DNA from 4 places in the Arthrobacter sp. TMT4-20 genome. Region 1 is predicted to be linked to each of the others. Evidence: riboswitches for the same ligand, from Rfam matches in the RefSeq annotation. Region 1 holds a riboswitch; each other region holds the start of a gene.
What was found. A riboswitch is a leader RNA that binds a small molecule or an ion and turns the genes downstream of it on or off. The one in region 1 is predicted to bind S-adenosylmethionine.
Positions count from the first base shown of each region.

Region 2: linked by a shared signal. The riboswitch ahead of metX (homoserine O-acetyltransferase MetX) and the one ahead of ACX80Z_RS03270 (ABC transporter substrate-binding protein) in region 1 are both predicted to bind S-adenosylmethionine.
Region 3: linked by a shared signal. The riboswitch ahead of ACX80Z_RS12025 (MetQ/NlpA family ABC transporter substrate-binding protein) and the one ahead of ACX80Z_RS03270 (ABC transporter substrate-binding protein) in region 1 are both predicted to bind S-adenosylmethionine.
Region 4: linked by a shared signal. The riboswitch ahead of ACX80Z_RS01075 (aminotransferase class V-fold PLP-dependent enzyme) and the one ahead of ACX80Z_RS03270 (ABC transporter substrate-binding protein) in region 1 are both predicted to bind S-adenosylmethionine.

Region 1 covers NZ_JBTNDW010000002.1:41,083-48,384, reverse strand. Annotated here, with positions in the region: gene ACX80Z_RS03295 (hypothetical protein) at 1-369, opposite strand, end outside; gene ACX80Z_RS03290 (DUF421 domain-containing protein) at 366-893, opposite strand; gene ACX80Z_RS03285 (hypothetical protein) at 997-1,830, shown strand; gene ACX80Z_RS03280 (hypothetical protein) at 2,058-2,594, shown strand; gene ACX80Z_RS03275 (VOC family protein) at 2,698-3,873, opposite strand; SAM riboswitch class I at 4,016-4,104, shown strand; gene ACX80Z_RS03270 (ABC transporter substrate-binding protein) at 4,201-5,871, shown strand; gene ACX80Z_RS03265 (ABC transporter permease) at 5,877-6,836, shown strand; gene ACX80Z_RS03260 (ABC transporter permease) at 7,020-7,302, shown strand, end outside.
Region 2 covers NZ_JBTNDW010000009.1:155,838-163,139, forward strand. Annotated here, with positions in the region: gene ACX80Z_RS10710 (DMT family transporter) at 1-514, opposite strand, end outside; gene ACX80Z_RS10715 (RNA-binding S4 domain-containing protein) at 620-880, shown strand; gene ACX80Z_RS10720 (alpha/beta hydrolase) at 867-1,577, opposite strand; gene ACX80Z_RS10725 (SGNH/GDSL hydrolase family protein) at 1,693-2,514, shown strand; gene metX (homoserine O-acetyltransferase MetX) at 2,529-3,662, opposite strand; SAM riboswitch class IV at 3,681-3,816, opposite strand; gene ACX80Z_RS10735 (hypothetical protein) at 3,934-4,362, shown strand; gene ACX80Z_RS10740 (VOC family protein) at 4,367-5,008, shown strand; gene ACX80Z_RS10745 (CPBP family intramembrane glutamic endopeptidase) at 5,050-5,859, opposite strand; gene ACX80Z_RS10750 (DeoR/GlpR family DNA-binding transcription regulator) at 5,890-6,690, opposite strand; gene ACX80Z_RS10755 (class II fructose-bisphosphate aldolase) at 6,687-7,302, opposite strand, start outside.
Region 3 covers NZ_JBTNDW010000011.1:95,660-102,961, forward strand. Annotated here, with positions in the region: gene ACX80Z_RS12010 (HhH-GPD-type base excision DNA repair protein) at 1-419, shown strand, start outside; gene ACX80Z_RS12015 (putative bifunctional diguanylate cyclase/phosphodiesterase) at 1,216-2,538, shown strand; gene ACX80Z_RS12020 (YybH family protein) at 2,532-2,957, opposite strand; SAM riboswitch class IV at 3,076-3,192, shown strand; gene ACX80Z_RS12025 (MetQ/NlpA family ABC transporter substrate-binding protein) at 3,420-4,301, shown strand; gene ACX80Z_RS12030 (methionine ABC transporter ATP-binding protein) at 4,371-5,399, shown strand; gene ACX80Z_RS12035 (methionine ABC transporter permease) at 5,399-6,058, shown strand; gene ACX80Z_RS12040 (hypothetical protein) at 6,521-6,874, opposite strand; gene ACX80Z_RS12045 (helix-turn-helix domain-containing protein) at 6,920-7,302, opposite strand, start outside.
Region 4 covers NZ_JBTNDW010000001.1:231,070-238,371, reverse strand. Annotated here, with positions in the region: gene ACX80Z_RS01095 (metal ABC transporter permease) at 1-285, opposite strand, end outside; gene ACX80Z_RS01090 (metal ABC transporter ATP-binding protein) at 294-1,103, opposite strand; gene ACX80Z_RS01085 (metal ABC transporter substrate-binding protein) at 1,100-2,008, opposite strand; gene ACX80Z_RS01080 (class I SAM-dependent methyltransferase) at 2,058-2,816, opposite strand; gene ACX80Z_RS01075 (aminotransferase class V-fold PLP-dependent enzyme) at 2,897-4,261, opposite strand; SAM riboswitch class IV at 4,298-4,411, opposite strand; gene hisN (histidinol-phosphatase) at 4,465-5,274, opposite strand; gene ACX80Z_RS01065 (cold-shock protein) at 5,554-5,757, opposite strand; gene rsgA (ribosome small subunit-dependent GTPase A) at 5,860-6,993, opposite strand; gene aroA (3-phosphoshikimate 1-carboxyvinyltransferase) at 6,995-7,302, opposite strand, start outside.

The DNA of each region.
Region 1 (7,302 bases):
GCCGAACCGCGCGAAGCGAGCCGCCCGCAACATCCTGAACGCCTGCAGCGCCCTAAAAAATCTGAGGAACGGGACAAGCAGGAAAACTACCTGCCACCAGTTCTTCCGCCAGAACGCGGCACTGAAACTGGCGATGTAGGCTCGCAACAGAAACTCACCCACGAAAATTACCCAGAACAGCCAGCCGACAATACTGAACACCAGGACAAGCGTCGGATCCTCAGCCAGCACCTGTCCGAGCACTATGAACAGGAAAATGATGCCCAGGATGCCCATCGGTTTGTCGAGCCGCCGCGCCAGTTCTTCGGCCGATCGCAGGCGTACCCCAAGTGCTGAGTCGGAGCCTACTCCGTCATGGGGGCTGGTCATGGCGTACCGGCACCTGGCCAATTGGTGACTTCGTCGAGCGCGGATCCGCTACCGATCTTGTCCGTAGGAATGACACTGAGGGTGCCGTTGGTTTCGAGTATCACAGCCGCAATGTCAGATAGGTCTCCTGAGCCAGCGGTGCGAATTGCTTGACGTACCTCGGATTCCGTCAGACGGTTTCTGCGCAGTTCGTCAGCCTGCAGTTGCCCTCCAAGGACCAGGGCAACCGGCTTGGCCGTGACCAACGAACGTATTCGGGGCCAACGTGCCGACATCGCGGCGACCACCAACTGAAGCGACGCCAGTAGCACCAGTGCAGTCAGTCCCTGGGCGAAGGAGACCTCAGCACTGAGCAGGATGGTGGCAAGTGTAGATCCCAGGGCAACGGTGACGATGAAGTCAAAAGCATTGAGCTGGCTAAGGGTACGTTTGCCCGACGCCCGCAGGAGCACCACCAGCGCGGCATACGATACCGATCCAATGATGAGTACTCGGATAATCTGATCCCACGATTCAAACCACATGTAGAGATCGTTTCATACGGCTCGTGCCATCGCAGCAGGCTAGCGGTAGGGGACGTGGGGTTTGTTCGATCCCAGTGAAGAACCCGCCTCGAGAGGACCACCCATGACCAATGAGAAACGCTATTCACTCGTCGATCCGGCGTCACCCGCTTTCGGTGTCGCGTCAACCGCCGTGATGGGCGCCGTCACGCTCGTCGATCCTTCCAGGCTGGACGGACAGCAGCGCCGCGTCATGCGGGTGGTCTCGGCCGTAGTGTCGGGGCTCTACGTTGGCGTTACGATCGGCGGCAAGCGGCTACCGCTCAGGGCTCTGGCCGGGGTCGTTACAGGAGCTGCCACGCTTCGTTTCGCTGACACCAGTGAGGCTATCGATTTGCGACTGGAGAACAAGCTGCGCCAGGTCGGGATCCAGCACCCGCGACGATGGATGGCCGCCGGTACGGCAGCGTTCATCGCCGCCGGATTCGTTGGTGATCGTGCTGCAGCCAGAAGGCGGGAGTTCCTGGCCATGCTCGAGGATCAGTCCGAACAGGTACGGCCGCTGGACAGCAAAGTTCGAAAACTGGTGGGGGGCATCCTCAGCGCCAGCGAGGAAAGGGGGGCTCAGGAGCTCCGCGCCCAGCTGGATGCCGCCGAGGAGGTCTACTGGGACGACGAGTTCACAGGCACTGCATACTTCAAGGTCCCGGAAGGGTTGCCCCGCGCTGTGCCACACAACCAGGTATATCCGGTGCGGGCCCGCTTCATTGGACCGGACGGCGCATCACATCAGGTGCTCGTACAAGTCCTTGACGGCATGATTGACCACATCACAGCAGAGGTAACGAACCAGGAAGGCGGCGATCATGTCGAAGGCCTCCTTGAAGGGTGGCCGGACGCCGCCGAGGTGGTCTATGTCCTGGATAGCACCGACGGGACGAGCACAACGATCGGCTAAGGCCGGCTCCCCTCTGTCGAGCTACGACGGCGCCGGGGTCACAGGTCCGCCCGGGATGCTCGCCATTGGGGATCACGTGGCGGAGTCGATCTACCTCTTGCATAAGCGACTTCGGAGTGTTTAGCTTCGAGTGCGGCGCGTCCGGGCTTGGGGCCGAGATTGGGATTATTCCAGCAGGGTCGGTGGAATTGCTGAAGCCCCGCAAGAATCGCTGAACCGAGGACAGAATGCATGCGAAGCGAAACAGCGCGACCACCCTGCTCGCACTTGCCCTCCTGATGGCAGGGGCGGGCTGCTCCGTCAGCCCGGGATATTCCAGCGTCCTCACTGATGGGGGCACCGACGAAATGTGCTTCGTGGATGTGCCGCCAAGCGAGGGGAAAACTCTCGTTGGTGAGATAATCACCAACAACGGAGATCAGCCGGTCACCGTCACGGAAGTGAAGCTGCTGGATGCTCAGGACATGGTGGTGGAGGACGCCTACATTATTCCGATGCAGTCAGGCCCAGGCACTACCCTCGGCGTGAGCTCGACGCTAACAAAGGACCCTGAGGTTCAAGCCATACTGGACCGGGCCGAACCGGCTGAGGGCTACGTCATCGGCCCAGGGGAGCAGGTTAATGTGGTGACCGCAGTATCAATCGCCGCAGGTGTCCGCCAGGGAACTGCATCGGGAATTGAGGTGCGCTCTGAGCAGTGGCCGGACACCAACGTCTCTGACGCGCGAATCAAAATGACCATGACGAAAGACTCGTGTTTCTGACCACCAGATATCCGTTAGTTGACATAATGTAGATTATCGGCGTTTGTGTGAAGAGTTCAGCAGCGGATCCGGGAACTCCCTGTACCGCCAGCCTGACGGAAGATTATGAACTACTGACGATCACCAACTCGTTGCCTTCTGGGTCGGCGACCCGCCAGTGATCCTCGGATTCGTCAAGGAGCCTGCCACCAGCAGCGACGCTGGTGGCGAGGCGCGTCTGCGCAAGGTCCGGCGGCACGTCAAGCTCGACGTGTAAGCGGTTGCGCTGGCGACGGCGCTCGGTTTCGGAAGCGTCGATCTCCTGGAATACCAACACGGGGTTCAGCTGCAGCGGATCCTGGATGTCGCTAACCCCGGCCCGCTGGTCGCGGGTGTATCCGAGTGCGGCGACCCAGAACGCACGAACCGCCTCGACGTCGGCGGCGTCGAAGAAGAGTTGGGGGAAGCGTGGCAGCCCGTGGTCCGCAGTGGCTCCGAGTTCGCGTGCCACGGTCTGCAGTCCCCCAGCGAGGTGGGCGAAATCGGGGTCGAGACCGTCGGCGGCGCCCTCCCACTGGTCCTTGCCGCTGTCGAAGATCACCAGCCCGGGGCGTAAATCGATGAGCAGCGGGAAGCCCGTGTTATCGGCCAGGGCCGCTGCTGCGGTGGTCAGGTCTCGCTGCTGGGTCGATGAGGTGGTGCGGTAGCACGCCATCGCGCTGAACACCGTCTGCCAGTCGGCTGTGCCGATTCCCCCGCTGAGCGCCGCGCCAGGCACCAGGTCTACCTCGTTGCCGTCGGGGTCGGTGTGACGGACTTCGAACGGTCCTGATGCGGGACCAAGATCCGCCCGCTCGACCTCCGCAGGCGGCCGCACCACGTCCAGGTGGATGCGGTTTCGCAACGGCCGCGGCTCGGTCGACTGCCGGATCCGTAGCGCGGGGTCGCGCCGCAACGGATCCGCCAGACCGCCGTTGTCAGCAGGCGCGTAGTCGAGCACGCGTTGCCAGAATGCCCTCACCCCAGACGGATTTGGGGATTCGACGACGACGCTCAGTTGCTGCAGCACGGCAGGGTTCGCCGTTAGCCCAAGATCCTGCGCAGCCGCCGATACTGTCTCGGCGTGGCGGTCCGAGTCGAGGCGCACTCGGACGCCGGTCCTGCGCAGATCGGTCCCGACCCCGGGTGTCAACTCCAGGATGCGTCCGGCCAGCGCCGCCCCGACGGTCAGCGAACGCGCGTCGAACCATGCCGTCGCAACGTTATCGATCACCCGCCACTCCGTGCTGATCTCCCTCATACCGAAATGTATACCCACCTGCACCGGCCTGCCAATGCTGAATGTTGCGTCGGAAGTCGTACACATCAGGACTTTCTTGATCGCCCCATCATTATGCGATTAGATCGCCGTAGTCCGCAGGGTATCGCTCCCCCGGACTGAACAACCATCCAGAGCGGCTGAGAGACCTGGCTCGTTGAAGCCGCAGCAACCACCCCTCGGGGCCGGTGCTACTGCCAGGACCGATGGAGAAAGTTTTATCCCCCGTTGGTGTCGACCCCATTCCTGGCGGTCAGATGCTTCAGCGTGCGTGGGTAGGGCACCTCGATCACGACTGAGAGGATCGACATGATTTCCCGCACCGTCTCACACCACAACGTCCTACCGCCCAACCCCGGTCCACGCCGGCGGTCCCTGCGGGTAGCGGCGCTCATCGGCCTTACGGCAGTGGCGCTCACCGCCTGCGGTTCGACCGCCACTACGGCTCCGGGTGAAAATGTGGCCAGTGGACAGCCGGTCGAGGGCGGCACCCTGGTATATGCCGAGGTGACCCCCATCAATAACTGGCAGACCCAGTCCGCGAGGTTCTATGAAAAGTCCAATGTCCTCAACAGCGTCCTGGACCGCCTGACGTATTACGACGCCGACCAGGGTGAGATTGTCCCCTGGATAGCCTCCGAGTTCTCCGCCAACGCAGACGCAACCGAGTTCACCTTCACCATTCGACCCGATGTGACGTTCAGTGATGGCACCCCGGTAGACGCCGAGGCAGTCAAACTGAACCTCGACGCCCAGGGCTTTGGGATTGAGGCGGCCCAGATTCAACCGAATGTGGACTTCGCCGGGTACGAGTCGGCCGAGGTGATCGGTGCTGATCAGGTGCTGGTGACGCTGTCCTCCCCCAACGCGAACTTCCTGCGGGCCACCACCTCGGTCACCGCCGGGTTGGTGTCCCCCGCAACACTTGAGCTGGATGCGGCAGGGCAATCAGCCATCTCCCAGATATCCGGGTCCGGACCCTTCACCTTCGAGTCCGAGAAGCCTGATGAGGAAGTAGTACTGGCCAAGCGCCCGGACTACGCCTGGGCGCCGGAAACCGCTGACAACCAGGGTGACGCGTACCTCGACAAGGTCGTCGTCAAATACCTGCCGGAGGTCGCCCATCGTGCTGGGGCGGTCCAGTCGGGGCAGGTCGACCTGGTGAGGGGCCTCCAGCCGGTGGATGAGGAAACCCTTGCTGCGACCGGTAATCAGGTTCTCCCGGCGAAGGGCGTGGACCTGACAGTGAACATGGCCGCGGTCCGGGTCGGCAGCGGGAAGCTGGCCGACGAGAACGTCCGCCGGGCCCTGCAGATTGGTATTGACCGGCAAAGTCTCAAGGACACCGTCCTGTCCGACAGCTACGAACTGGCTGCCTCGGTCCTGAACCACCGGGCACCCGGCTTCACCGACCTGTCCGAAGAACTCGAATACCAGCCCGAGGAAGCACGGCAGCTGCTCGACGAGGCGGGCTGGAAAGTCGGGGCCGACGGCATCCGGGCCAAAGACGGAATAGCACTCGAGGTGACCGTCACTAGTTCCAACAATTCGGTTGTCATCAAACCGGCCTTCGAGCTGATTGAACAGCAGTGGCGTGAGATTGGTGTCAAGCTCAACAACCGCGCCGGCGACAACACCTTTCTCGCCTCAGCAATGCCTGACCCAGCGGTGGAGTTTTTCGGCACCCGACAGTTCATCTACGGCGGTCTCGGCCCGATCTTCGAGCCGGAAAACAACACCATGACGCACACCAGCGACGAAGACCTCAACGCTATCTTCGCGGCCGAGCGTGCGGCAACCTCACTCGAAGAGCGCGATGAGCTGCTGGCCGACGAACAGTATGCGTTGGTGGTGGATAAGGCCTACTCCCTGGTGCTCTGGGACGAGGTCCAGGTTTACGGTGCCCACAGCGGGACCCAGATTGAATTCACGTCCGGCACCGCCCCGGTATTCCAGGGTGCCTGGAAAACCGGCGGGTAGCGTCCATGATCCGCTATCTCTTGCAACGGATAGGACAGGCCCTGTTGGTGGTGTGGCTCGCCTACACTGCGGTTTTTCTCGCCGTACAGCTTCTGCCCAGCGATCCGGTAACAATTTTCCTGACCGCCGACTCAGCGGTCGATCAATCAGCGATCGACGCCATGAAGAGTCAGTACGGCTATGACCAGCCGTTGTTGACGCAATACCTGAACCAGCTGGTGGGGCTCTTCTCCGGTGATTTCGGGTACTCGCTGGCTTCCGGACAGTCAGTGTGGGACCGGATCAGTGGGGTCGCCGGGTCGACCGTCGCCCTGGCCGGCGCCGCCTTCATCACTGCGGTACTCATCGCCGTTTCCCTTGTTGGCGCCGCGACACTCACCCGTTCGACGGTGATCCGTCGGGTTTTAGTGAACGTGCCTCCCCTGTTTGCGGCCATTCCAGCATTCTGGCTCGGTCTTGTGCTGCTCGATCTGCTCTCCATCCGCTGGGGAGTCATGTCGTTGTTCCCCGATGGTTCCTTTCTGTCCCTCGCCGTCCCGGTACTGGTACTGGCCACTGTCGTGTCCGCTCCCCTGGCCCAGGTGCTGCTCAAGAGCATCAACCACGTCTATGACCAGCCCTTCATTGATGTGCTCCGGGCGAAGGGTGCCTCACGGTCCTGGATCTTCTTCCGCCACGCGCTGAAGAACGCTGCGGGTCCCGCCCTGACAATCATGGGCATCACGGTTGGAACGCTTTTCGCCGGGTCGGTGATCACCGAAACCGTCTTCGCCCGCTCGGGTCTCGGGTCAGTGGTCCTGACGGCAGTCACCACCCAGGATGTGCCGTTGGTGCAGGGACTGGTGCTCCTGACGGCTTCGATTTTTGTGGTGGTCAACCTGGCAGTTGACCTCCTGTATCCGCTCCTTGATCCCCGCATCCTCACCAGCAGTCGAGATGGCGCCCCGCGGGCCCTTGCTACTTGATGACATCCCTTCGATAAAGGTTTCCCTGTGCCAACCACCAATAATCTCCCCCCTCCAGTACTGACTGCAGATCCAGGCCCAGGCAGGAACGGCGGTCCCGGCCTCGGGGCGGCGGTGCCCGAGACCGCTCCTGTGCCGTCAGCCCGACGACGGCGCGGACCGCTTCGTAGCCCGTCCCTCTGGTTGACGGCGGCGCCCCTGACCGTCGTCGCCGCCTGGGCGCTCGCTCCCGACCTGTTCACCTCGTTCTCCCCACTCGACGGGGTGCCGGGCGACAACTTTCGTGCACCCGACGCTGACCACATTTTCGGCACCGATCATCTCGGCCGGGACGTCTTCACCCGGGTGGTGTTCGGTACGCGTCAGACCCTCCTCACCGCGGGACTCGCGGTCCTCATCGGTCTGGTGGTGGGCACGCTCGTCGGGATCATTGCCGCAACCGCGGGACGGGCCGCCGACACCACAG
Region 2 (7,302 bases), on a different contig from region 1:
GCCAGCTGCTGAGGTCGCCGGTGGCACCGAACCGGGGTGACACCGCCCAGACCACGGCAGCGACGGCGAGCGCCGTGCCAATTAATCGCATCACGGTCAGCGGTCGTTTCCCTGCCGGCCCGATGCCTGCACGGTCGGCGAGCAGGCCACTGAGGGTCTGGCCCATCACTGCCGCTACCGTGAAGAGCGCCACCCCCAGAACACCGATGGTCAGGGACTGGGAGAAGACAAAGAACGCGCCGATGGTGCCAGCGGCAAGATAGATGGGCGGGAACCGCCGCTCCCGCACCGAGGGAAGTATCTGCCGGAAACCGGCCCGCCCCCGCGGCAGCACGAGGGTGATAATCACCATCAGGACGAGGCCGGTGCTGAAGCTGACTAGCGCTGCGGCAACCCCATCGTTGAGGTGTGTGCCGAGGGCGCCGTTGATTCTCCCCTGCAGGGGAATTGCCACGCCGGCTGAGACGGCGAGCAGCAGGCCGAGGAACAGGGGAAGCCGGGGGTGGTGTGACACCCATTGATCCTATGGCAGGCTGGCCCGTGCCCTGGGACCAGTCGAACGGATCAAGAGATTCGGAGCCATGCCGCTGAGACCGGCAGGGTCGGGCAGAATGGAGCCATGAACCAATCCCCAGAAAGCGACCCGACCGTCGGCCACACCATCCCCATTACTGATGACATGATCCGGCTGGGTCAGCTGCTGAAGCTATCCAATCTGGCTGAGGACGGCGCGCAGGCCAAGGAGCTGGTGGATAACGGCCTCGTGAAAGTCAACGGGGCCATCGAGGAGCGCCGCGGCGCGCAGCTCCATCCAGGCGACGTGGTCACCGTGAATGGCGCCTCGGTCACTATCACCCGTGAGACCGCTAACGGCGTTTAGGCTGCGGTTCAATCCCGAAAACTGTCAGCTCGAGGAATTCCTTGACGTGGGCAAGCTCACGCATGCTGATGCTGTGGGCGATGCCCGCATACAGCACCTTGGTGAGGTTCGTGTGTGCGACAGCCCAGCGGTGAGTGAATTCAATCCGGTCGGGAGTGATCACCGGATCCTCCTGATCGCGCCCCCAGAAGAGCGGCACCGGGTGCGCTGCTGCGTCGTCGTCATTGAAGAACTGGCTGCCCTCGGCTGGCACCACAAACCCTGAGAGCCCGACGACGGCGGTGAAGTCGCGGGGGCGATGACGCAGCAGGGTGGTGGCGACGGCCATTCCCATGGAGAAGCCGAGCAGGGACACGCTGGTATGCCCGGCTTTCACCGAGTCGAGCCAGCCGGCTACCTTGGCGACGGTGTCAGTCACCAGATCCACCGAGTATCCGGTGTCCTGGGTGAGGGGGAACCAGGTGAACCCTGGCCCCATCGCGTGGGGGGCCCGCACGGAGGCGACCGTGAGGTTGGGCGGCAGATGGTCGACTAAGCCCATGAGGTCTTCCTCATTGGCAAGATGTCCGTGGAACATGACGAGCAGGGCGGTACCCTCGCGTTCCGCCGCGGGGCGCGACCACAGGACCACGGGATCCCAGGCAGGCGCGGTGGCGTGATCGGCGGCTGGCAGGTGGGGTGATTCCGAAAGAGTCATTGACCTAGTCTTTCACGCGCGGAGGGTCGCGTTCAGTATCGGTCTGTAACAGGATAGAAGGATGAACCGGAACCTGTACCTGACGCCCGACACCCCGGCCGATCCTCACGACAGCATGCCAGAGAGCAGCGTGGCGAACAGTATCCCGCATCCGTGGACCCGCTATGTTGCCCTCGGTGACTCATTCACCGAGGGCATTGGTGACCCGAATCCCGAGAGCGTGGGCGGCAACAGGGGGTGGGCCGACCGGGTCGCTGAAGAACTCAGCAGGAGCCGGGAGGATTTCGCGTATGCCAACCTCGCCGTTCGTGGCCGGCTGCTGCACCAGATCGTGGACCAGCAGGTTGCACCGGCTTTGGCCTTGAAACCGGACCTGATCACCATCTCGGCCGGCGGCAACGACCTGATCCGGCCGGGTGGCGACCCGGACCAGCTGGCGGCCCGGCTGGACGGTGCCGTTGAGGCGCTCAGCGCGGATCAGGCGACGGTGGTCCTGTTCGCCGGCCCCGACGCGAGAGATTCGGTGCTGGGCAACTTCAGGTCCAAGACGGCAATTTTCAACGAGAACCTGAGGATCATCGCCGCCCGGCATGACGCCCTGATCGCAGACATGTGGGCGCTCCGGCAGCTGGTGAACCCGCAGATGTGGGATGGAGACCGGTTGCACTTTTCCCCGCTGGGTCATCACACCATTGCCATGATGGTGCTGGAAACCCTCGCGGTACCCCATTCCCTGACACCGCTCGAACCGCAGCCGCTGCCCCATCAGAGCTGGCGCGCCGCGCGGACGGAGGACCTGGTGTGGGCGAAGGTGTACTTCGTCCCCTGGGTGCTGCGCCGGCTCCGCCGCCAGTCCTCGGGCGACGGGGTGCTGGCGAAAAGGCCCGATGCCGCTCCGATCTTTGGCCCCGGGATGCCCCCCGGCGTCGGCGGCTAAGCCCCGGTCATTCACTAGTGATCGGTGTAGAAGGCTTCCCGCAGGCGTTGATCGAGCTGGTGGATCTCGGTCAGGAAGGCGTCGTGGCCGATCGGTGAGACGATCGTGTGGACGGGCACCTCCCCCGGCAAGGCCTGTGCCAGGGTGTGGGACTGGCTGGGGAAATACAACCGGTCCGAGTCAACCGCTGCGATGAAGAACTCGGCGGTGGCATCCCGCAACGCCAGGTGCAGGGGACCGCGGTCCCGGCCGGCATCATGCCCCATGAGTGCTTCTGTCAGCACCAGATAGCTGTTGGCGTCGAACCGTTCCACCAGCTTGCTGGCTTGATGGTCAAGGTAGCTTTCCACCTGAAATCTGCCCCGGGCTGCCGGGTCCGACGAGCCGAAGGGTGTCTCTGCACCCTGTGCCGCCCGACCGAAGCGGTGCTCCAGCTCCGGCTCGGACCGGTAGGTGATGTGGGCGATGCGCCGGGCCAGCCCGAGCCCGGCGACCGGGCCTGTGCCCGGATAGTAGTCCCCCGCGGCGAATCCCGGGTCCAACCGGATAGCCTGCAGCTGCGCCTGGGCGAAGGCAATCTGCTCTGCCGAGCTTGCGGCAGTGCAGGCGATGACTGCGCACCGTTCGACCCGCTCCGGGTACACCAGAGCCCACTCCAGGGCCCTCGCGCCGCCGAGCGACCCCCCGATCACCGAGTGCCACCGATCGATTCCGAGCGCATCAGCCAGGAGGGCCTCGGCCCGGACCGAATCCCTGACCGTGAGGTAGGGGAATCGGGAGCCCCAGGGGACGCCGTCGGGGTCCGCTGACGCAGGTCCGGTGGAGCCATAGCAGCCGCCGAGCATATTGATGGATACGACAAAATACCTGGTGGTGTCGATGGTTTTGCCGGGGCCCACCAGCTGGTCCCACCAACCGTCTTCGGTCGAATCGCCGCGGGCAACATGGGAGCTGCCGGTCAGTGCATGCTGAATCAGGACGGCATTGGACCCATCGTCGTTGAGGGTGCCCCAGGTTTCATAGGCGAGCGTAATCTCGGGCAGGTGCCCCCCGGTTTCACAGGTGAAGGGGCCCAGACCGAGTGAGCGGACGACGCCGTCAGGTGTCACCTGGGCCCGGTCCTGTTGTGCGGTGTGAATAGTTGTCACTGGTATCGCCCACCTCGGAATCCGCGCTTGCGCCGGACACCCTGTCCGCCGCCTGGTCGTCACCCGGGGCACCCCACCGCGAAGGAGGGTTGCCGTCCAGCAAGCCGGGGCTTGGTGGAGCGGGGTGTTCCGCTCCGTGCTGGCACTCGTGACCTGTTCCTAGATAACCCGAAAACGCAGCTTCGACGCAAATATGTGAACGTCCGTGTATCTGAACGTCCGTGGCAAAAAAGACCCTGATCTGCCCCCAGCAGCCCGATAAGCTTGCGCCATGCGGATCCGCCCAATCGATCTCGTCGATGTTTTTGTCTACCTCGTCGTCCTGGGTCTGTTCATTCAACTGTTTCCCGCGGTGATTTCCGAGACGTTCACCCTGGCGTTGCTGACCGCTGCGCTGCTGAAGCTGGTGCTCGAATTGGTGATGCGGGTGAAGAAGGCCCTGTTGACCCGCGTCCGTACGGCTGAGCGGGTTCTCCCCCGGGTGATCAATGGTGGGGCCCTGCTGCTGGTGCTTCCCGGAAGCAAACTCCTGGTGCTCCAGCTGGTGGCGTTCCTCTTCGGCGATGCGGTGTACCTGGGTGGCTTCTTCCAGGTCACGGCGCTGATCATCGTTCTGATGGCTGCCCGGGGTGGCGTGAGACGCCTTTTCGTCGGTAAGGGTCCCCTAAGTCGAGACACAGATCACAAAGTGCCAAACTAGGGCCATGCGCTTGGACCATGTCTCATATGCTTGTGAACCCGACGGCCTCGTAGCAACTGCGGGGAGGATCGCCGATGCCCTCGGCGTCGACCCGGTGAAGGGTGGTGTGCATCCCCGCTTCGGCACCAGGAACATGATTTTCCCGATGCTGAACGGTCAATATCTCGAAGTTGTTGAGGTGCTGAACCACCCGGCTTCCGACAAAGCTCCCTTCGGCCAGGCGGTTCGCGCCCGGTCCGAGGCTGGCGGCGGCTGGATGGGTTGGTGTGTTGCTGTGGATGATCTGGCCCCCTTCGAGGAACGCCTCGGTCGTAGCGCCGTCCCGGGCAACCGCAAATTTCCTGACGGTCAGGAGCTCACCTGGCAGCAGATTGGCATCAAGGGGCTGATCGCTGATCCCCAGGTCCCCTATATGTTGCGGTGGGATGACGGTACTGAGGCCCTGCACCCCTCACAGGCCCGACCCGCTACAGTGCGCCTCGATTCGCTGACCATTGCAGGGTCCCCCGACCGGATTGCTGAATGGCTGGGCACGCCGGCGACCGAGCCGCTCGATGAGGTTGTTGTGCAGTGGGTGGCACCCAATGGCACTCCCGGCATCATGTCCGTGACCTTCCAGACTGCCAACGGCCTGGTGGAAATTTAACTGCACCCTTTCGTGTGACCGGCCGGCAAGTCGCCACGTGACTAGTCGCCGATACCAATCGCCGATCCAAAGAGGGCGAAGCCTACAAACCCGGCGATATCGAGCAGGGCGTGGGCGATGACCAGGGGCATCACCCGTTTGGTCCGGGTGTAGGCATATCCAAAGATCAGACCCATCAGGACATTGCCGATAAACGGCCCGAAGCCCTGATACAGGTGGTAGCTGCCCCGGAGCAGGGCACTGGTGATGATGATGGCCGGCATTGACCAGCCCAGCTGCTTCAGCCGGTGAAACAGGTATCCCACCACAATGACCTCTTCGACCACTGCGTGGCGCAGCGCCGAGAGAATCAGGACGGGCACGGTCCACCAGTAGGCGTCGAGCGCAGCGGGCTCGATTGCCGTCGTGATCCCCAGCGCACGCCCCGCCGCATAGACGCCGAGCGTGCCGACCCCGATGACCATCGCCAGGCCGAACCCCAGGCCGAAATCGACCCGTGGCCGGCTGAAAGTGAATCCCAGGGTGCGGAACGCCGACTTTCCCGGTTCCGTCAGGAGGAATAGCACCAGGAACACCGGAACCAGCGCGAAGAAGATGCCGAGCAGCTGGTAGGTGAGGTCGAAGTACTGGCGGTCATTCAGGACCGGATTCAGCCGGGTGGTCTGCGCAGCGAGCGGCGCCTGGCTGAGCTTGTCGAGCAGGTTGACCACCGCGTAGACGGCCGATTGCCCGAGGGAAAGTCCGAGCACAATCGCTATCTCGGCGGTGATCCGCCGACGTTGGACGGGGGCCGACCGGTTGACATCGTCCGGCGTCGACGTCGTGGACGCCTTGGGTATCTCGGTGGACATGCCAGCCATCCTAGTGGGCGATCCTTGGGGCTAGTCGGCACCCAGCTTCGGGGCGACGATGACGGTGGTCCCATGATCTTCGAACGACCGCCGCTGAGCGGCGGTGATTCCTGAGTCGGTGATCAGGTTGCTGAAGGTGTAGCCGGTCATGGTGGCGAAGCATCGGGTACCGATCTTCGACGAGTCCGCGACAACGTAGGCCTTGGCGGCGCGTTTGGCGACCATTGCGTTGACCGCGGCTTCACCCTCGTCGCTGATGGTGGGCCCGACGACCGGGTCCAGCCCGTTGACTCCGACAAACGCCAGGTCGAGGGCCACCCGCTGCAGCACCGCGTCAGCATAAGAACCCACCAGTTCATAGGAGCGGGGGTTGACGATGCCACCGGTGACCATGATTTTGAAGTTGGGCCGGACAGCGAGCTGGGCTGCAATGTTGATGGCGTTGGTGACGACAGTAAGCGTTGGCTTGTTTGACGGTTCCATCAGGTCGCTGCGTTTGCTGAGCGCCGAGGCGATTGCCGTGCTGGTGGTCCCGCCGCAGAGCCCGATCACCGCTCCCTTGGGGATGAGGTCGCTTGCGGCCTGCGCGATCGCGCGCTTCTGCCCGGCGTGGACGTCCTTGTTGTAGCGCCCGGGCAGATCGTAGGCGACGGTTTCGATGGTGGCCCCACCGTGTGTGCGGGTCAGCAACCGCTGCTCCGCGAGGCTGTCCAGGTCCCGCCGGGCGGTGGCCGGTGAGACTTTGAGCTTGCTGACTATTTCGTCGACTTCCACCTGGGTGGCTTCGGAGAGTAGGTCAAGGATGGCGCTGAGCCGTTCCGCGCGTTTCATCCCGCTGGCCCGTTCCCGTTGATGGTGGCTGCCGCAGCGACCGGGCCTGCGGTAGCGAAGAGGGTTAGCAGGCGTGCGGTTTCCGATTCGATGGCAGCACGCCCGGCCCCGATATACTTCCGCGGGTCGACGATTGTCGGATTGTGATCCAGGTACAGGCGAACGGCCCGGGTGGAGAGGCTGTTCAGGTGCGTGGAGACATTGATTTTGGTCATCCCGGCCCGGATCGCCGCAGCGATAACGTCGTCAGAAACCCCCGACGACCCGTGCAGGACCAGCGGCACATCGAGCACTGAGTTCAGGGCCGCGATCAGGACCAGGTCCAGTTCGGCGCTGCGCTGAGTCATCGCGTGGGAGGAGCCGACGGCGACGGCGAGCGCGTCGACACCCGTGGCCGCCACAAAGGCGGCGGCCTCCCCCGGGTCCGTCCTGACGCCCGGCGCGTGAGCGCCGTCCTTTCCGCCGACCTTGCCCAGTTCGGCTTCCACATACACGCCGCGTTCCCGGGCGTAGGTGGCCACGCGGGTGGTGGTGGCAACATTCTCGTCGAAGTCCAGGGCGGCGCCGTCGTACATCACCGATCCGAAGCCCAGGTCCACCGCGGCGAACGCC
Region 3 (7,302 bases), on a different contig from region 1:
CGGAGACGATCGCCCACAAGGATCCCGACGAATTCGTTGAACTCTGCCGCACGCCGCCCGCCGTGCACCGCTACCCGGGGAACATGGCCGCGCGAATCCAGACGCTGTGCGCCACTTTGCTCGACGACTGGGATGGCGACGCGTCCCAAATCTGGAGGAGGGGCAACCCCGACGGTGCCGAGGTCTACAAGCGGCTCAAGGCACTGCCCGGTTTTGGGGAACAGAAGGCCCGAATCTTCCTTGCACTGTTGGGCAAGCAATACGGGTACGACGGCGACGGCTGGCGTGAGAGCGCGGGCGCGTACGGCGAGGAGGGCAGTTACCGCTCAGTCGCCGACATCGTGGACCCCGAATCCCTCACGAAGGTGCGTGAAACCAAGCGTGCGGCGAAGGCAGCGGCGAAGGAGGCGACGGCCTAACACTGGTTTCCGGCGCAAAGTAGGCTCCCTCCTCTTCCGCCGCGCGAGTGGCGGCGTGGATGGTCTAGCCGCGGTGAGCAATCCGGTCAGAGGGGGTCCACCCGGAGATCGGTGAGGAAAAAGTTGCCCACCGCTGCCTGAATTGCCCACCGGGCCGGGCAAGCCCTGCGGAACTCGTTAGGCAAAGCCGGGTTCCCGAACGGGCGATTGTAGGACTCCTGAAACCGGGTATTCCTTTTGGGAAGGGACCGAAGCGAGGAACCGCGCAGGATTGCCACAGGATCAACGAAATAAGCCGACTTCGTTTCGATGCGCGGTTACACTGAAATAGGAATCGGAAATTGTGAAGAATAACGATTATTTGGCAAATCGGACGCTTTGGCGCACGCCGTGATTTCTTCCATCCGTTTCAAACGAAAGCAGGCTCTCTATGGGCTTCAGCCATTCCCGTTGACTACTTCCGTCCTGCTGGCTCACAAGCGACTACCCTGTATCCGCATCGCGGATTGGTAGATAGCGAAGCCCTTCTAGGCAATACTCTGTGGCCTGAGATATCCCGGTCGCTGAACCTTAGACTCCGGTCGAATGACCAGGAAAGCGAATCGCCCCCATGCTCGATCCAGTACCAAGCACCAATAGCCATTCATCAATCGACGAAACCCCTACCGGCCTGACCGATGAAGAGTTGGCGTCTGATCACAGCAGTTCTTACACACGAGCGCTCGCCGAAGTGCGAAGCTGTGTACTTGAACAGGCCAGAAATCCTGCACAGGCAAAGGTTAGCTTCGATTATTTGATGACCCATGATTCGCTCACCGGATTGCTCAATCGGGGTGGATTTCTGGCGGAGCTTCAGCTCTGCCTTGCAAAGCGGGCCGGCAGGAAACAGCGCCGAGGACTATTGATCGTGGACCTGGATTTCTTCCGGACGGTCAATGTCGGTCTGGGGATCGCTGCTGGGGATGAGACTCTGAGTATCGTCGCGCAGCGGATCCGTGCCGCGGTGCACCCATCTGCAGTCGTCGCTCGGTTGTCGGGTGTCGAATTTGCGGTACTGGCTGACCTCGCCGACGCCGGGGAGGCGCAGTCGGTGGCCGCCGAGCTATTGGAGGCCCTGAGCGCGCCGATGGCGGTTGGCGGGACCAGCATTGAAATCACGGTCAGTATTGGCGTTTCGATGGCCAGCGAAACTGACACCCCTGACCGGCTGGTGGGTCGGGCTGCCGCGGCACTGCACCAGGCCAAGAAGCGGGGCCGTAACCGCTGCGAGGTGGAGTGCAGCATGCACAGCGATCCCGACGACGGCCAGCTGAATCGCCGCGGTGAACTGCGCCGTGCCATCGAGGACGGAGAGCTATGCCTCTTCTTCCAGCCCCAGATTGACCTCGTCAGCGGCCAGATGAACGGATTCGAGGCACTGGTGCGCTGGGATCACCCCAATAAGGGCCTGCTGGCACCGTCAGCTTTCATCGACTTCGCCGAAGAATCCGGGCTTATCCTGCCGCTCGGAGCCTGGGTGATCAACGCTGCCGTCGCGCAACAGGCCGCATGGCACCGATCTGCGGCGGGACGGCCCCCAGTACGAATGTCAGTCAATATCTCAGCCATCCAGCTCAGCGATCCCCGCCTCGAAGAAATGGTCACTGAAGCGCTTGAACGCCATGGTGTTGCTCCGGGGCTCCTGACCCTGGAAATCACCGAAACGGCGCTCACCGCGGATCCAGTTGCCGCGCTGCGGACCCTCGAAATTCTCAAGGCCCTGGGCGTCAGGTTGGCAATCGACGATTTTGGTACTGGCCATTCCAGCCTCACCTATCTCAAGCGCTTTCCGATCGACGAACTGAAAATTGACCGCTCCTTCATTGCCGGGCTCACTACCGACAGCAAGGACCACGCGATTGTCGCGTCCTGCATCCAGCTCGCCCACGCCACGAACCTGATCGCCGTCGCCGAAGGCGTTGAAATGCCAGCCCAGCTACACGCGCTGACCGAGCTGGACTGCGACCTCGCGCAGGGCTACTTCTACACCCGCCCCATGTCGGCAGAGGACCTCGAACCGTGGTTCATTCCGCGACCCGATAATATGCGCCTGGGAGAACCCCAACTGGTTGGTCAGTAGCGTTGCAGGTTGACCTTGAAAGTCTCGCCGTTGACCGGAGCTGACGTGTGCTCGTGCACAATTTTCCAGTCACCGTCGCGGCGCCCCAGAACCCAGGTCAGGCGGTTCTGCATGGAGTCCTGTTCGACGTCGTCGGGCCCAATGTCGCGGTAGGTGATGATGGCGTGCACGGTTGCCAGGTCCTCGGTAACCAGAGTCTGAACGTCATCGAAGTCCACCCCGACACGCTCATCCCCCACCGAAGCGAACCACCCGGCCACTGATTCCCGCCACGGGCCTGCACCCTGGTGGCTCCACACGTCCCATAAGTCGAAAACCCGGACATCGTCGTCATACAGGGTCAGCAGGGCATCAACATCCTTCCCGAATACGGCTGCAGCATACTGTTCGAGAACCTGAGTGATCGACTCTTCATCCATGAAGGCGATCCTCGCATGCCCGACCGATGAACGGAACGGGTACGCGCAAGTCATTTATGACGACCGGTAACGGCCAGGTTTTGACCCAACAAATTTTCTGCCTTAGCGTGATCTCCAGAATCAAGAGTGTCAACCAACGGCCCTGGCCGGTTGACCAGCAACCCTCTCCCGTAGCGGGGTGCTCCAGGTGAAGATTCGGCCGCCGGAACAAGTCCCCGGACGGCAAGTACGGCGTATCCAGAATTGACCCCGCCGAGGGGTCGTCGTGGATACCGCCCGCCATCTTGAAGCGAGCCAGCATGTAACCCCGAGGAAACTCCCCGAATGTCGCTGCAGTTATCGCAGCACTTCACCCCTGCCTATCTGCCTATCTGCCTATCTGCCTGTCCAGTGGTAACGCCTGGCCAATGTTATCGGCCGACCGGACCCCACTGACGTACCCCGTTCAAAGGAAAAACCCCCATGAAATCCCGCACCCTTCTCACTATCGCCGTTGCCCCATTCCTCGCCCTCACTGTGGCATGTGGTGGCTCGGGCGAGTCCGGTTCCGGAAATGAAAGCATCAAGCTCGGCGTCGTCGGCGCCAGCGACCCGGAATGGGGCCTGCTCACCGAGGCCGCTGCCGAGGAAGGCATCGAGCTGGAGGTCATCGACTTCGCCGAATACACCCAGCCAAACCCCGCGCTAAGCGAAAGTGAACTGGACCTCAACCAGTTCCAGCACCTGGTGTACCTGGCCCGCTACAACGTATCCAGCGGAGAGGAGCTGGCCCCGATCGGCTCCACGGCCATCTACCCGCTGGGCCTGTACTCAACCCAGTACGGGTCGGTGGAGGAAATCCCCGAAGGATCGACGGTTGCTGTCCCCAACGACGAGAGCAACCTCGCCCGCGGGCTGCTGGTCCTTCAGTCCGCCGGTCTTGTGGTGCTCGACGACGGCGGCAGCGCCTTCTCGACGATCGACGACATTGATGAGGACGCGTCCAAGGTCACCGTCACCACGCTCGAAGCGTCGCTGACCCCCACCTCGCTGCCCGACGTCGCCGCCGCCATCATCAATAACGACTTTGTCCAGGACGCTGGCCTGAACTTCGAGGACGCCATTGCCCAGGACGATCCGACCGATCCTGCCGCCGTCGCGTACGTGAACGTGTTCGCCGCCCGCGCCGGCGAAGAGGGCAACGAGACGTACCAGAAGCTGATCAGCATCTACCAGGAAAACCAGGAGGTGCAGGACGCCGTCCAGGAGACCTCGGGCGGGACCGCCGAGTTCCTTCAGGTCACCCCCGATGAGCTGCAGACGACCCTCGACACCGTCGAGGAAGACACCCGCGCCCAAGGCTAACCAGCCCTCCCTGCCCTGCGGCCAGCTGGCGATCCCGGCTGGCCGCAGGGCCGTTTATCAAGGAACACCATGCCACTCATTTCCCTGCAGGGAGTTACCAAAAGCTTCCCTCCGGGCCGCCGCGGCGACGCTCCCGTGCACGCGATTGACAACGTCAGCCTCGACATCGAGGCTGGAGAGATCTACGGGATCATCGGCTACTCGGGGGCCGGGAAAAGCACTCTGGTCCGCCTGATCAACGCTCTCGAAAAGGCCAGCAGCGGCACCATCATTGTCGACGGCCAGCAGGTCACCAACGTCCCGGACCGGCAACTGCGCAAACTACGTCTCGACATCGGGATGATCTTCCAGCAGTTCAACCTGTTCAACGCCAAAACAGTCTGGAACAACGTCGCCTACCCCCTGCGCGTCGCTGGGAAGAGCCGGGACGAAATCCAGGCGCGCGTCACCGAACTCCTCGACTTTGTGGGACTGGCCGATAAGGCCTCCAACTACCCCGAACAGCTGTCCGGCGGCCAGAAACAGCGCGTCGGCATCGCCAGGGCACTCGCCACCTCGCCAAAAATCCTGCTCGCCGATGAGGCGACGTCGGCGTTGGACCCCGAGACCACCCATGAGGTGCTGCGCCTGCTACGGCGGGTCAATGAGGAGTTGGGCATCACCATAGTGGTGATCACCCACGAAATGGACGTCATCCAGACCCTCGCCACGAAGGTGGCGGTGATGGACAGCGGCCGGATCGTGGAGCAGGGTGATGTGTTCGACGTCTTCTCCAATCCGCGCGAGGCCTCATCCCAACGGTTCGTTTCCACCGTGGTCCGGGGGATCCCCTCACCCGACGAACTCGCGGTTCTCCAGGAGCGGCACACCGGCCGGATCGTCACCTTCTCCTTCCGTGACGGCGACTCCTCGCAAGCCTCGGTCTTCCTCGAGTTGGCGGCCGCCGGCGTCGAGTTCGAACTGATCTACGGCGGCATCAACGACATTCGGGGCCGCGCATTCGGCCATCTCACCCTCGCACTCACCGGGCCCGACGGCGCGGTCGACGCTGCGCTGACCGGGCTGTCCGGTCGCATCACTGTGAAGGAGCTCAGCTGATGGATTCCCTCATTGACCTCACCCCGGAGCTGTGGGTCGCCACTTACGAGACCCTCTACATTGTCGGGTTCAGTCTGTTCTTCGGCGGCCTCGGCGGACTACTGCTCGGCATCGGGCTTTACACCACCCGAGCCGGCAGTATCCTCGGCAACAGCGCCGTGTTCAGCACCCTGAATATCATCGTGAACATCTTCAGGCCCATCCCGTTCATCATTTTCCTCGCCGCGGCACAACCCCTGGCCAGGGCGGTCACCGGAACCGGGATCGGCAACAGCGCCATCATCTTCACCCTGTCGCTGGCCGCCGCATTCGGGATCAGCCGCATCGTTGAACAGAACCTCCTGACTGTCCAACCGGGCGTGATCGAGGCGGCGCGATCCGTCGGGGCCGGGCGCCTCCGCATCATCCTGACCATCCTTATCCCCGAAGCCCTCGGCCCGCTGATCCTCGGGTACACGTTCATCTTCGTGGCGCTGGTCGACATGTCAGCGGTTGCCGGGTACGTGGGCGGCGGCGGGTTGGGCAACTTCGCCATCCAATACGGTTACCGGCAGTTCAACCCCTGGGTCACCTGGGCAGCGGTGATCGTGATCATCCTGTTGGTGCAGGCGGTGCAGCTGCTCGGCAACGTACTCGCCCGGAAAGCGCTCAGACGGTAGCTTTCCGGCCGGCGGCGGGTCTCGAACGTGGTGATCCCCGACGCGGGTAGCGCCAGCGGCAACACCACGGCAACAATTCGCCCCCGGTGCAATCCCACGGAGCGAAACGAAGAAAAGGTCCCTGCAACAGTCTGAAAGGCTATTGGAGGACGAGGTCACGGTGAGCGCGAGCGTGTCAATCAAACCGGTGCTGGCGTCCTCGTCCAGGAAACCTGGATCTAATATTCGCCCGATATTGCCATTCTGGTTAGCACCGATTGAATGTGTGTGCCGAAGTTTGGTGCCCCAGCATCGACTAACGCAGCGACAAGTGTTTTCGAGCCATCACGACAACCCCAATATTGGGACTGCATCCTTAGGGCGGCTAGCACGGCGTCTGACCGACGCTCCATAATGAGACAGAGCATGTCATCGGCCACATAGGTTTCGAATTCAAATAGATCCGCGTAAGGAAAGAAATCTTCATAGTTGTTGGTGACCAGGTAATCGCCCGCACCCATGATCTGCAGCAGCTAACACATGCGCATCAAACTTATCTTTGCCCTCGACGAGAGTCGGGTCGATATCGTAGCCTCGGATCACTGCTTCGGGAAACGCGTCGGTCAACTTCTTGCGCCAAAGTCCGATGTCCTGATCGGAGGCGGCGGGGTTTCTACGTCGGCGATTGTAGAGCCACTCAGCTAATACGTCTTCGCTCCATCGCAACCCGATGCCTTCGGGGCCGGAATTTAGAGCAATCAGAGCGAACCAGTCTCTAAGAGTTCGCGAATAGAGGATATTCGCGTCAAGGAAGATAAGCGTGGCCCCCGGCTGCATAAGGGCTAGCCTATGCAGTTCCGGGGGCCGTGGCTATGGTCAGAACTAATCTTTGTCGAATCCCAACGAATCTTCGAATTCCAGTAGATCTCCGAAGGACTTTCTCTGATCAGCAAGGCGCGACTCGGCCAGTGAACGAAGATCGGACCGGTTAAAACGGGTATGTGACCCCACCTTATGAGAAGCGATCTGCCCAGAGGCAGCGAGTTTCAACAGGGTAGGGCGCGAGATGCCCAGCATCTTCGCTGCTTCCACACTGGTGAGGGCCTTTGGGGATTGGGTAATACCGAAGGGCTGGCCAGCAGCGGCCAAACGCACCACAGTCTGAAGCAGGTCACTGAGTCCATCGGGCACGACAATTGCCTCCCCGGAAGAAGATTCGATCTTAATCTGAAGGTCGCCAGGATCCACTTCGTCAAAGCGGCGCG
Region 4 (7,302 bases), on a different contig from region 1:
GGTGTCCGACTTGAGCTTGGTGGTCGACTTCACGAGACCGATCAGCGCAACCGCCCCCGCCCCGAACACGAAGGCGCCGATGGAGAAGGGGATGCCGATGATGTAGGCCAGGGCGACGCCTGGCAGCACCGCGTGGGAAACGGCGTCGCCCATCAGCGACCAGCCCATCAGGATGAGCCAGCAGGACAGCACCGACGCGACGACCGCCGCGCAGACAGTGACGATCAGGGCGCGGGTCAGGAAGCCGTATTGCAGCGGCTCGGTGAGGAAATTGAGGACTTCCATGGCGTGGTCTAACTTTCTTCGGGTGCGGGTCGGGGACGAGAGGCGCCACCTGCCGTGGGCAGCGGCCCGAACGCGAGAGCCAACAACTCATGGGTCAGCACCTCGGAGGGCGGCCCATGCGCGAGGACCCGGTTGTGCAGCAGTACCGCTTCGTCGCAGAGCTCGGGGATCCCGGCGAGGTCGTGGGTGGAGATGAGAGCGGTCCGTCCCTCGTCCCTGAGTTCCTGGAGCAGACTGACCAGCGTGGCTTCGCTGGTCCTGTCCACCCCCGCGAACGGTTCATCCAGGAGCAGTAGCTGCGCGTCCTGGGCGATGCTGCGGGCAACAAAGGCGCGCTTCTTCTGCCCGCCGGACAATTCGCCGATCTGCCGGTTGCGTTGCTGGGTCAGGCCGACCCGCTCCAGTGCGGCGTCGACCGCGTCGCGGTCCGCACGGCTGGCGCGGCGGGACGGCGGCATTCGGCCGTAGCGGCCCATCAGGACGACGTCGCCCACCGAGAGGGGGAAGGTCCAGTCGACGTCCTCGGATTGGGGGACATAGGCCACGAGGTTGCTACGCCGGGCGGTGCGCTGGTCCTTGCCGAAAATCGCAACGGCGCCGGACTGCGGCTGGACCAGCCCCATCAGGCATTTGAACAGGGTCGACTTGCCTGACCCGTTGACGCCGATCAGCCCGCAGATGCGCGCTTTCGCCAGATTGAGGTCGACGTCGCTCAGTGCCCGCACCTCGTTGTAGCTGACGGTGAGGCCGGAGACAGAGATGGCAGCAACCGCCTCGGTTCCCAGCGTGACGGCCTGCGGTGGAACGGACGAGGTCATGGGGCCAGCCCTTCAGTAATTACTTTGATGTCGTACCTGAGGAGGTCGAGGAAGGTGGGAACCGGGCCTTGCGGACCGGACAGCGAATCGACGTACAGCGGCCCGGCCAGTTCCGCACCCGTGGCCAACGCAACCTGCTCCTGCGCCGACGGATTGACAGTCGATTCGCAGAAGACGGTCGGGACCTCGTTGGTTTGGACAAAACCGATCACCTCTCTGATCTGCCGCGGTGTGCCCTCAGCATCAGAGTTGACCGGCCAGATGAATGACTCGTCGAGTCCCGCGTCCCGCGCCAGATAGGAGAAGGCCCCCTCACAGGTGACCAGGGCAGGGGTTGAGGTGTCGGCGAAGGCAGCGCGTAGCTCGTCAAGCATGGACTGCAGCTCGGCCTTGATACGGGATCCGTTGGCTTCAAAATCGTTGGCATGCGGTGGGCTCAGGTCCGTCAGGGCCACCACGATGTTGTCAACGTAGATCTGCGCAGCGGCGGGGGACATCCAGGCATGGGGGTTAGGCAGTCCGTTGTAGGCGCCAGAGCGAATGTCGACCGGCTCGACGCCGTCGGAGAGGACCACGCGCGGGGCATCCACCGAAAGCAGGAAGCGTTCAAACCAGCGCTCAAGGCCCAGACCGTTGTCGAGAATCAGATCGGCGTCCTGAGCGTTGACCAGGTCCGACGGCGTCGGGTCGTAGCCGTGGATTTCAGCGCCGATTTTGGTGATGGATTCAACCCTGACGTGCCCGCCGCCCACCTGATCTGCCAGATCCGCGAGCACAGTGAAGGTGGTCAGCACCAGCGGGCGGTCGTCGTCGTCGGCTGGCCTCGCCTGCACGGCCGGGCTGGCACCGCAGCCGGTGAGTGCCAGTACGAGAAGAAGCACCAGCGGAACAAAAAGTTTCGGCATACCTAAATCTAACTCATTGGCATGCCTTAGCAACAGTGTTCCGGTCTTCTTACAGGCGGTCTGCCCGCCAGGAATGGGTGAAGTACGGCAACTCCACCTGAGCATCGGCGGCGAATCCCAGATGTTCGTGGAGGTACCAGTCGAGGTTGGCCTCGACCCTGGCCCGAATCTCTGGACCCGCCCGACGGTAGTAACTTCTGGATTTGGCGAGGTCGACGATATCTGAGGTGCCCAGCGGCTGCGCCCACCGCGCCGATCGCTGTTCAAGCGCCCCGAACTCTCGTCCAATCGCCGGCCGATGATCCGGTTTGTAGACATCTCCGGCATGCATGATCCGGCTAAGCCGGTGCACCCACGGCAGAGAAACATCCAACTGATTCCAGATCAGTCCCAAGCGGCCGCCCGGTGTGAGGATCCGTGCAGCCTCCGTGGTGGCTGCCACCGGATCAACCCAGTGCCAGGCTTGCGCCATGGTTACCAGATTGACCGAGGAAGCTGGCAGGCCGGTGGCCTCGGCGGTCCCGACGACAGCGACCACAGCGGGGAGCTTGGTGCTAAGGACCCCCAGCATGTCCGCCGAGGGGTCGACGGCGGTCACCTTCAGCCCACACCTCACGAGTTCTGCGGTGAAGATTCCGGTGCCCGCGCCGACGTCGGCTGCGGCGGACGCGCCGGTGGGAATCAGCCAGTCAACAATGTCGGTGGGATACCCGGGCCGGACCCGGTCGTACTGCGCACCGCCGTCCAGGTAGCCGCCAGCGAGGTGGACTCGCCGGGTGTCGTGCAGACGTGGGCCGCCGCGGGGCATCTGTGCGCTCCTGTTGTCGATGGGTGGGATCCAAGCCTATCCCGCACCGGTCAATCGCCTCCTGGCACCAGTTGCTGAGGCTAGTCCCTCGAGCACGGCGCAGCGCCCGCCGTCCCCGGCGTGTGGGGAGCCCACACCGGAAAGGTTCGTGTCTCGGCGGCCGGTACCCAGCGTTCCTCGTCCACTACATAATCTGCGGTGAGACCATCGGCCAGGAGGGACCGGAGGCCGCTCAACAGCCGCTCGACGTCCGCGGGCTGGGATCCCAGACCCACGCTGGCCCGCAACGAACCCGACGGCAGCCCGAGCCGTTTGAGTAGGGGATGAGCGCAGAACTTGCCATCGCGGAGGCCCACCCCGTGTTCGGCAGACAAATACGCGGCGACAAGTCCGGCGTCGTAACCGGACACCGAAAAGTTCACCACCCCGATGGGGTCGGCACTGTCCGGGAAAAGCTGGTGCACTGTAACCCCCGGTAGCGTTTCGAGTCCGGAAGTCAACGCAGACCGGAGGGCATGTTCATGGGTCAGCCAGGCATCCTCGTCCAGCGACGCGAGCACCTCGGCAGCATGCGCGAGGGCAGCGGCGCCCACCACGTTGGGCGAGCCACCCTCATGGCGGGCCGGTCCGGTGGCCCAGGAGACTGAATCGGCTTTGACCCTCCGCACGGCTCCACCGCCGGGCAGGTACGGGGTGCCGGCGTCCAGCCAGTCCGGGCGGCCCACGAGCACGCCAGCACCGAACGGCGCGTATAGCTTGTGACCCGAGAATGCCACATAGTCGATACCATCGCGGCTGATGTCGATCCGACGATGGGGTGCGAGCTGGGCGGCATCCACCACGATTCGCGCCCCGTGGGCGTGCGCCAATTCAGCCAACTCGCTGATCGGTAGAAGCTCGCCGGTGACATTGGATGCCCCGGTGACCGCCAGCAGACTGACCCCACCCGTGGATAGCTCGGCGCGGACCCGCTCAAGGGTGTCGGCGAGCGTCACGCCGGCCGTGAGGCTGCGGTGGGGGAGCTGCTGCCAGGGCAACAGGTTGGCATGATGTTCGACATCCAGGTACAACACCTCCCCCGTGGAGGGCACGCAGCCGGCCAGCAGGTTCAGCGAGTCGGTGGTGTTGCGGGTAAAGATCACTAAGTCGTCGCTGCGTCCACCCACAAAACGCCGGACTGTTGTCCTGGCATTTTCGTACAGCGAGGTGGAAACCTGGGAGGTGTAGCCGGCGCCGCGGTGGACGCTGGCGTAGAAGGGGATAACCGTATTGACGAAGTCGAGGACCTCGACCAGCGCCGGAGCGGACGCGGCGTAGTCGAGATTGACGTAGCGTACCTCGCTACCCCCAAGCAGCGGCACCAACAGGTCATCTCCCACCACCTTCGCCAACTGATTCACGGTTGAGGTGGAATGGTGGAACGGCTCGATGGTTGCAATAGTCATGCTGGATCTCCAACGGTGGTGGACCCCGCAGCAGGGTGTCCGCGCTTGCCAGCCCAGTCAGGGACGGCCTGGTCGTCACCCGGGGCACCCCGCCGCGAAGAGGAGGGTTGCCGGCCAGCAAACCGGGGTTTAGCGCTGACACTCGTGACCAATAGAAAAAGCCTAGGGCACGGCAGGCGCCCCAGGCTTTTTATTACGGCTTCTTAAAGCAAGTCATCAACATCAGGGTTGAGGATCTGCAGCACGTCATTGTGGAGGGTGCTGTTGGTGGCCAAAGCATTCCCGCCAAACGGTCCGTCGGTGCCTTCCAGCGAGGTGAAGCGCCCGCCGGCCTCGGTGATGATCGGCACCAGGGCCGCCATGTCATACAGGTTCAACTCGGGTTCGCAGGCGATGTCGACTGCGCCCTCCGCAACCAGACAGTAGGACCAGAAGTCGCCGTAGGCCCTGCTGCGCCACACCGAGTCGGTCAGGGTCAGGAATTCCGGCAGGTTCCCGCGTTCCTTCCAGCCCGAGAGGCTGGAATAAGACATCGAGGCATCCTCGAGCCGGGACACGTTGGATACCTTGAGCCGGCTTGCCGCCGCGAGGGACTTGCCCATGTAGGCGCCGGTCCCGGTGGCGGCCCACCAGCGTTTGCCCAGAGCCGGAGCGCTGACCAACCCGACCACCGGTTGCCCCTCGTCAATCAGCGCAATCAGGGTGGCCCAGACCGGGACGCCCCGCACAAAACTTTTGGTGCCGTCGATGGGATCGATGATCCAGCGACGCGAGCCGGCACCACTGCTTCCGAACTCTTCGCCGAGCACCGCGTCGCGGGGGCGGGCGCGGGAGAGCTGGCCACGAATCGACTCTTCGGCAGCCTTATCGGCATCGGTTACCGGGGTCAGGTCTGGCTTGGTCTCCACCACCAGGTCCTGGGCCTTGAATCGCGACATGGTCTGGTCGTCTACAGAATCGGCCATGACGTGGGCAAGGCGCAGATCATCGTTATAGCTTTGGCGGTGGTTCATACCTTCAACCTATCGCCTAACCCCGCGATAGTGCGGGATGTGCCCGGCCCCGTGGCACCAGCCCTGCACCAACGGGCCACCACCAGGTCCAGGATTTCCGGAGTTTGCCCGCCTGCCCACTGTATGGCCAGGTTCGGTGGAGAGTTCCGTAGCTGCCCATCCATTGCCCGGATACGGTGGGCAGGAGGCACCTTAAACGCCACAGGACACCGGCAGCGGTGAGCCGCTTCGGTGTCCTGTGGGGAGCCGTCCAGTGGGACGGGCTACGTATCTGGGTTATTAGATAACGGTGATGTTCTCGGCCTGCGGTCCCTTGGGGCCCTGCGTGGTCTCGAAGTTGACCTTCTGGTTCTCTTCGAGGGCGCGGAATCCGCTGGAGTTGATTGCTGAGAAGTGGGCGAATACATCCGCGCCGCCGTCATCAGGAGCAATGAATCCAAAGCCCTTTTCAGCGTTGAACCATTTGACTGTACCTGTTGCCATTTTTTTCATATTCCTTGTGTGTGAGAATCCCCCCGTGCTTCGGGGTTCTCGTTGAGGCGAAAATTAGTGCTTAACACCACAACTGCTTTAAGCCTATCAGGTCTACTGTTCGCCGAGCTCTTTAGCTTCTTGCGTATTTCCCTTGGGCTCGGGGACGCTGGAGCCGAGCAGCCGCCGTAGGGAGGCCAGCCGGACTGGGCCCGAAACGCCTGCCCGCCCCTCGCTCACCCACGGGTCCAGGCCGCACTTCACCGCTAGCCGGTCATGGCGGCATCCTCTGGCGCATTCAGCTGTACCTGGTTCAAGGTCGGGGAAGGCCTGAAGAATTCGATCCGGGTCAACATGGGCCAGACCGAACGAGCGGATACCCGGGGTGTCGATAATCCAGGTCCCCGGCAGGGAATCTCCGGCTTTCAAGGCAACCGCCGACGACGACGTGTGCCTTCCCCTGCCTGTCACCGCGTTCACTCCGCCGGTTGCCCGGTTGGATCCGGTGAGCGCGTTGACCATAGTGGATTTACCCACGCCCGAGTGTCCCAGCAGCACGCTGACTTTCCCATCGAGATGGGACCGCAACTGGTTGACGGCGTCACCGAGGAGCCGGGCGGACAGGCCGTCGTCCGAGGTGCTCTCCACTCCTTCATCGGCGGTGGCTGTTCGGCTGATGATGACCGGAAGATCGAGGTGTCGGTAGTTGTCGAGCAACTCGGTGGGGTCTTTCAGGTCTGCCTTGGTGACGCAGAGGATGGGCTGGATGCCGGCGTCGTAGGCTGCCACCAGAGCGCGGTCGATGAAACCGGTGCGAGGTTCAGGGTTCGCCGCGGCCACCACGATCACCAGCTGGTCCGCATTGGCGACGACGGCGCGCTCCACCGGATCGGTGTCGTCGGCGCTCCGGCGCAGCAAAGTCCGGCGCTCCTGAACACGGACCAGCCGTGCCAGTGCGTCCGGGCCGCCGGAAAGGTCGCCCACCAGGGCGACCAGGTCACCGGCAACCACCGGAGTTCGACGGAGTTCGCGGGCCCGGGCCGCGATGACTACCCGCTCACCGTCACCGTCCTCATCGACGACGGCGGTGTACCGTCCGCGGTCCACTGTGACGATCCGCCCGGTGACGGCATCGTCATAGGCTGGCCGGTCCTTGGTGCGGGGCCGGGTGCCCTTCTTGTTGGGCCGCACCCTGATATCGGATTCGTCCCAGGACCGAGCCCCGCCGCGGTTTCCTCCGGTTGCCACGTCAGAGACCGGACCCGGCGTCAGCTGGGTTTCCGGTAGCAGCGAGGTCAGCCCAGAGCTGGGGGAACTGGGGCATGGTTTTGGCGGTGGTGCCGATATTCTCGACCTCCACCCCCGGGACGGCCAGGCCGATGATGGCGCCGGCCGTCGCCATCCGATGATCCTCGTAGGTCCTGAACACGCCGCCGTGCAGGGGGGCTGGCTTGATGGACAGCCCATCAGCGGTTTCCGTGACGTCACCGCCAAGCCGGTTGATCTCGGTGGCGAGGGCTTTCAGCCGGTCCGTCTCGTGGCCGCGCAGGTGGGCGA